DNA from 3 places in the Roseobacter denitrificans OCh 114 genome. Region 1 is predicted to be linked to each of the others. Evidence: riboswitches for the same ligand, from Rfam matches in the RefSeq annotation. Region 1 holds a riboswitch; each other region holds the start of a gene.
What was found. Region 1 has a riboswitch for cobalamin ahead of RD1_RS16020 (DUF1636 family protein). Riboswitches for the same ligand answer to the same signal wherever they lie in the genome.
Positions count from the first base shown of each region.

Region 2: it holds a riboswitch for cobalamin, as region 1 does, so the genes downstream of both, RD1_RS17540 (DUF1636 family protein) here and RD1_RS16020 (DUF1636 family protein) in region 1, are expected to answer to the same signal.
Region 3: it holds a riboswitch for cobalamin, as region 1 does, so the genes downstream of both, RD1_RS02495 (energy-coupling factor ABC transporter permease) here and RD1_RS16020 (DUF1636 family protein) in region 1, are expected to answer to the same signal.

Region 1 is NC_008209.1:3,350,760-3,353,023, forward strand. Features, by position in the region: gene RD1_RS16015 (ABC transporter ATP-binding protein) at 1-535, opposite strand, end outside; gene RD1_RS16020 (DUF1636 family protein) at 532-936, opposite strand; cobalamin riboswitch at 1,040-1,260, opposite strand; gene RD1_RS16025 (hypothetical protein) at 1,419-1,826, shown strand; gene RD1_RS16030 (HlyD family secretion protein) at 1,819-2,264, shown strand, end outside.
Region 2 is NC_008209.1:3,700,229-3,702,492, forward strand. Features, by position in the region: gene cobW (cobalamin biosynthesis protein CobW) at 1-634, opposite strand, end outside; gene RD1_RS17540 (DUF1636 family protein) at 627-1,004, opposite strand; cobalamin riboswitch at 1,094-1,290, opposite strand; gene RD1_RS17545 (acetate/propionate family kinase) at 1,589-2,264, shown strand, end outside.
Region 3 is NC_008209.1:522,229-524,492, reverse strand. Features, by position in the region: gene RD1_RS02500 (ABC transporter substrate-binding protein) at 1-564, opposite strand, end outside; cobalamin riboswitch at 835-988, shown strand; gene RD1_RS02495 (energy-coupling factor ABC transporter permease) at 1,039-1,719, shown strand; gene RD1_RS02490 (NUDIX domain-containing protein) at 1,789-2,264, opposite strand, start outside.

The DNA of each region.
Region 1 (2,264 bases):
GATGGCGGATGTCCAGATGGTTGGTCGGCTCATCCAGCACGAGCACCTGCGGCTCTTGCGCAAGGGCGCGGGCCACCATGACCCGCTGGCGTTCACCGCCCGACAGGTTGACGAGGTCCCGATCCGCCAGATCGCTCAGGTTCAGCGTCTCAAGCGCGGCTTCCACGATCTGCGCATCCTTTGCGCCTGCGGTGGCAAACCCAAGGCGGTGCGGCGCGCGACCCAGCGTCACGATTTCGCGCACTGTCAGTCCAAAGGACGACGGCTGTTCCTGCAAAACCGCCGCCACCTTTCGCGCAGCGGCGCGCGGCGGGATCGACCAGATGTCGTCTCCGCCGATCCTGATCTGACCACTCAGGGGCGCCTGATACCGGTAAAGCAGACGCAACAGGGTTGATTTACCCGCCCCATTTGGACCGACAACGCCCATCACGCTGCCGGCTTTGGCGCGAAAACTGGTTGGGTGCAGCAAGAGCGGCTCTTTGCGGCGCGGCGCCCAGCTGATGTTCTGCGCGACAATGTCCGTGGCGTTCATGAGACACGCACATCGCTGACTTCAAGCGCGATGATGGCCGCAGGCACGCGCGCAAGCGTGGTTTTGCGTAATTTGCCGGGACGATCAACCGACGAACACCATCCGTCCTCCAGCAGTGCGTAATCACGTGCAAAACGAACCAGATCAGCGATATCCGCATCCGCCTCGATGTCGCCAAAAAGATAGGTCGCCTTGCGCGTGCCGTGATAGGCAACCGTGCAGGGGCGATCACAGCCCGCCATGCAGGCCACGCCGGAAATCTCGAATTCTCCGCTCACGCTGTCGCCCGCAGCAGCAATGGCCGCGCGCAGTCTGGCAATCAATTCATAGCCAGGTTTGCAGTCGGTGCCCTTGTGTCGGCAGGATGTGCAGATTGTTATTCTATGTGTCGGTGTTCCCATGTCGCCCTCCGCGATTGCGCAGGGTGCCTTGTGGGACATGTATTTTTCGACGGGTTGGCCCGTAAATCCATCATGACCTCCTGTCCGGACACCCCGCCCGGGTTGAAGTTACATCGATGATGGCAGGTCTCCTGACTTGCGGGTCACAGCTTGCCCGATCCTTCCCGGATGCGGATGCACCCAGTGGTGATCATCGGGGTCGCTCACCGCTTACAGTTGCGGGGGCAGTCACGGACTTGGCGTCTGTTACGAACGCCGCACCGTATTCCCTTTTCAGCCCGGATTGCTTTTGGCTTTCCGAACACCATCCCCAGAACCCTTTCCCGACATTCTGCCGCGCGTCAAGGGAAACTCTGTGCTGTCCGCATTTACATGCCGTCGGCCAAAAGCGCAGCATTGCAATGCCAACGGATTTCTCGTTATGAAGGTGTTGGTATCATGGGCCTCAAAGGTCTGCGTTTGTGGTATCTTTTGGAGAACGCATGGAACCTGCAACGCTTCACCCCATGGCGACCGGACATATTCCCAAATATGTGACCGCGGCTGATGGCAGCGACTACCTTTTCACCTTCATGGTTTTTTTCACGGTCGCAATCGTGATCCTGATCGGTGTCGCCTATTTCACGCTGCATGCGATTCCGGAAAAGCTGGCGCATAAGTCGAACCATCCGCAGTTCCAACTGGTTGGTATTTTGTCCCTGCTCGCCCTGTTTACTCACAACGGGCTCTTCTGGGTGGCCGCGATCCTTGTGGCGGGGTTCCAGTTTCCAGACTTCAGCAGCCCCCTGCGCGCCATTGCCGATGCGATTGATCGAAACGGGTCGCATGACACACCCGCCGCTGCGCAAACCCCGATCAATCCGGCGCCGAAAGACACCTCCGATGCTTGAGACACTGATCTGCGCGCTGTTTACGATCCTACCTGACTATCTCTATCGCCGCTTCCGGCAGGGCAAGAGAATAGGTATTGAAATCAACCTTTTCAGCGTCTGGTATGAACTCAGGTGGGGCATAACCGGATGCGCGATCATGGCGCTCACCGTGATTACCACGCTGTTTTATTTCCACCCGGCCACAAATTCCGTCGTGTCCTATTTTCGCACAGTGACGATCTTGCCGCAGGCCGGGGGCCGCGTGCTGGAAATCTACGTCAAGAACAACGAATTGGTGAACCTGGGCCAGCCGATATTTCGTCTGGAGGACCACTCCCAACGCGCACAGGTCGAAGCCGCAAAGGCGATGATTGCGCAGGCCGATGCCTCCCTGAAAGTCGCGCAAACCGATCTGACCGAGGCCACCGCCGCCATCGCCGGGGCCACCGCTGCCCT
Region 2 (2,264 bases), 350 kb from region 1:
TCACCGGGACGGGGCGCGGACTGCGCGCAGCGATTTCCTCTTTGGCTTTGGCCACACCTTCGGCACCGGCCAGATCGGGCTTGGTCAGCAGGATAATATCCGCACAGGAAATCTGGTCTTCGAAGACCTCGGACAAGGGCGTGTCATGATCAAGGCTGTCATCCGCAAGGCGCTGTGCATCCACCGCCGCCACATTCGAGGCAAAACGGCCCGCGGCCACGGCCTCGGCATCAGCCAGCGCGATGACGCCATCCACCGTGATCTTCGAGCGGATATCCGGCCAGTCAAACGCCTTGAGCAGCGGTTTCGGCAGGGCAAGGCCGGAGGTTTCGATCACGATATGCTCCGGGCGCGGCTCCAGCGCCATGAGCGCTTCGATGGTCGGGATGAAATCATCCGCGACTGTGCAGCAGATGCAGCCGTTCGCAAGCTCCATGATGTTTTCCGCCGGGCAATCCGGGATCGCACAGCTTTTGAGGATTTCACCATCCACCCCCACATCGCCAAATTCATTCACCACAACCGCCAGACGTTTGCCGCCGGGGTTCTGGATCAGGTGCGAAATCAGTGTGGTTTTCCCGGACCCGAGAAACCCTGTGATCACGGTGACGGGAAGTTTTGCAAGATCAGCCATTGTTGTCCTCCAGCGGCGGTATGCGCGCGATACAGTTACGTTTGAAATGTTCCGGGCGGGTGCGCCACGGGATCAGACCATCGCTGGTCTCATGATAAAGGGCGGCCCCCTCGATCAGCGTGTCCAGATGCGACGCCTCATGCAGGTTTCCGTACAGATAGGTCCACTTGTCCCCGCCCCCCCGCAGCGCGACGGAGCAGCCGGAATCGCAGTTTTGCAAACATTCCACCGCCCGCAAATCAAGCCCCTCGGGCAGACCGCGCGCCTGCAATTCATCAAACAGACGCTGGCCCGGACGTTCGCCGTCGTCGGTAACGTCGGTGCCGCGTTTGCATTTGATGCACACCAGTATCTCTGTGCGCTCACCCATGGGGGCGGCCAGTGCAGGTTACATCATTGTCCGTTATAACAGCATGTGCCGTCATCATGTCATTCCTTTCCGGAGCACCCCGCCCGGTCTTATGTTGCGTTTGTGATGGCAGGTCTCCTGGCTCGCGGGTCAGCGCGCCTCTTTTGCCTTCCCAACCCGTCTTTCGGTCAGTGGCGTGCGACAGAGGCACTCTTCGCTTACAGTTGCGGGGGCAGCCACGGCATTTCACCGCGTTCCCTTTTATGTCCCGGCCTGAACCGGAACAACCATCGTGCCCTGCATTTTCCAGCGATGGCGTGGGAAGTCAATGGCGCACCGGCTTGTCTGGCGATTATCATTTCTGATTGGCCAACTGGCGGTAGAGTGCGCGCGGTTCACCACGCCACAGGGTGCCGTCAGATACCCGCGTGACAGCGGATCACGAGGCTGCAACTATAACCATCAGAAAACACGCCGGTGTCCAGACCGGCGGCCAAACACTTGGGAGGCCATGTGCAAAACACACTGACAAGCCGCGCGGATCGGATGCACATGCGCCCCGCGTATCGTGCAAGCGTTGCTTTGTTCCGCCGGGTCGCCGCCACATGAGCGGTATCCTTACATTAAACACTGGCTCGTCGTCGCTGAAATTCGGGCTTTACCGGGATGCGCCAGAACCTGACCTGCTGCTGCACGGTCAGGTCGATGAGATTGGCGACAACGCGCTATTGATCCTGAACACCGGCGAGGAAAGAACCAAACAGAAGGTAGCGGCACCCAAGCCCGCTGCAGCGCTGGAACATGTGATGCAGGCGCTGGCGCCGCATTTGAGCGGGTTGCCCATCCACGGGGTGGGCCACAGGATTGTGCATGGCGGCATGGATTTTACGAAACCCACGCTGCTGACCGGCGATGTGATGGCGGCGCTTGCCCGGTTCAACCCGCTCGCCCCGCTCCATCAGCCCCATAACCTCGCCGGGGTTGAAGCCGCGCGCACGGCCTTTCCGGATGCCGTTCAGGTCGGGTGTTTCGACACGGCGTTTCACCGGGGCCATCCGTGGGTCAATGACACCTTTGCCCTGCCGCGCGCCTTTTATGACGAAGGGGTGCGGCGCTACGGGTTTCACGGGGTCAGTTACGAATACATCACAGGCGTTATCAAAACCACCTATCCCGACCTGCACAAAGGGCGGCTCGTGATTGCGCATCTGGGCAACGGGGCGTCCATGTGCGCGATTACAAACGGTAAAAGCGTCGGCTCCACAATGGGATTTTCGGCAT
Region 3 (2,264 bases), 1.3 Mb from region 1:
GGTGAACAACTCCCCGGCCAATTCGCCGCCAAAGGTCCGCTTGTAGCCCGTCAGCGCATCCTGACCGGCGGGATAGTTTGGCGCGAGGATGAAGCTGTTGGAATAGCCCGCAGAGGTGGCATAGGCACCAGCGGCCTCGTGCAGGTTATCGTTTTGCCACGCGACGTTGAAATAGTTCGGATGGCACCCCTTACCCGCCAGTGCGGATGGACCCGCATTGGGTGACAGATAAAACTTGCCCTGTGCGACAGTCGCCGGAACGACGGCCATGGCGAGGTTCGACCAGATTATCCCCGTCATCACATCGACCTTTTCGGACTGGATCATCTTGTCGGCCAGTTGCACGGCGATATCGGGTTTGCGCTGATCGTCTTCGATCACGACCTCGATGTCGTCACGGCCCGACTGTTTCACCGCGAGCATGAAGCCGTCGCGCACGTCGATACCTAGCCCGGCACCGCCCCCCGAAAGGGTTGTGATCATGCCGACCTTGACGCCTTCTGCCGATGCGCCGCCTGCCAAAGCAGCCAGTGCCGCAGACAGAATGAGTGATTTCACCTTCATCTTGATTTCCCCTGTTTTTCCCGGGTGGTTTTTGGTCGTCTGACGCATCGCATCCACCCCTGCAACTGCGTCGATTATTCATATCCCGCAAGACTTGATCAGAAACAACAGGGATTTGCCAGTCACCGCAGGACAGAATTGGCCAAAAACCGGGCGCAGGGCCGCCGATTTTCGGCCAAACCACACCGGCGCTGCCCGTCGACAGGCTACGTCGCGATCGCACCCGGATCATCAATCGTCGCAGACAGGCTTGCCTTGCGTGTCCGATCGCGTAAAGCTTGCGGGGATGGCGGCCCCTGAAAACGGGCCTTAATTGGGAACCGGGTGCAAGACCCGGACTGCCCCCGCAACTGTAAGCAGCGAAAACGGCCAGCGCGGCCCGAAGCTGTAAGTCAGGATACCAACCATCAATCTGCAACCGCCGGAAAATTCCGGCCATTTAAATGCGTCGGGTGGACGCGAAAGGAAGTAAACATGCACATCGAACCGGGCGTCGTGGACGGCGCAAAAATGGTATTGGCCTATGGAACGGCCGCTGCCGCTGCGGGCTATTCCCTCAAACTGATCAATGATGATCTCAAGACCCATTCCGTGGTCTCCTTTGCCCTGCGCTCCGTGATTGCGGCGATCGGGGTGTTCATCTTCTTTGAGGTCTTTCCGCATTTCGCCGTCGGCATCTCGGAGGTGCACATCATTCTGGGCACGACGCTGTTTTTGCTGCTCGGGTCTGGTCCAGCCGCGCTTGGCCTTGCGGGCGGTCTGGCGATCCAAGGGTTGTTTTTCGCACCCTCCGATGTGCCGATGTATTTCGTCAATGTCTCAACGCTGCTGTTCCCGCTGTTTGCGGTGGACGCGCTGGCCAAACGGGTCATTCCGCAGACAACGGCCTATGTCGATCTGCGCTATGTGGATGTGCTGAAAATGTCGGCTGTCTATCAGGGCGGCGTTGTTGCATGGGTGGCCTTCTGGGCGATCTACGGGCAAGGCGTTGGGGCCGACAACCTGTCCGCCGTGACAAGCTTTGGCGTGGCCTATCTGCTGGTCATCCTGATTGAACCTTTGGCCGATCTCGCAGCGCTTGCCGGTGCCAAGGGCCTGCGCGCAATGACCGACCGGGGCATCTTCACGCACCGTTTGCATAACGCGGCCACATAAGAATGCGTTTGGACCGTGGCGCAACGGCGCGCCGCGGTCCCCTCTTTGCGCTGACCTGTTGCGCGGTTTCTATCCATGTTCGGAAATGGCCAATAGCCCAAGTGCGGCTATACTCGGCGCATCCTTGATCTGCCCAGCGCGGATCATGTCATGTATCGCCTCAAGACTGAACGACGCGGTTTGCATATCCTGTTCTTCTTTGTCGCGATTTACGCGCCCCGCTTGCAGACCGGTTGCCAGAAACGCGTGAAACCCCTGATTTGAAAAACCGTATGCCTCGAAAAGATGCCCCAACCTGATGAGGGATTGCGCGCGAAAGCCGGTCTCCTCCTCCAATTCGGCGAGGGCGACCTTTTCCGGGTCCGTGCCCGGCCTCGTTTCCCATGACCCTTGCGGGAATTCCCAATAGCGCCCGCCCACCGGATAGCGAAACTGCTGCACCAGTTGAAACCGCCCATCTGCATGCTGCGGGACAATCAGAACAAAGTCTTCTTTGTCAACGACGCCGTAAATCCCGTCTGATCCATCGGGAAAAGTCACCGCAT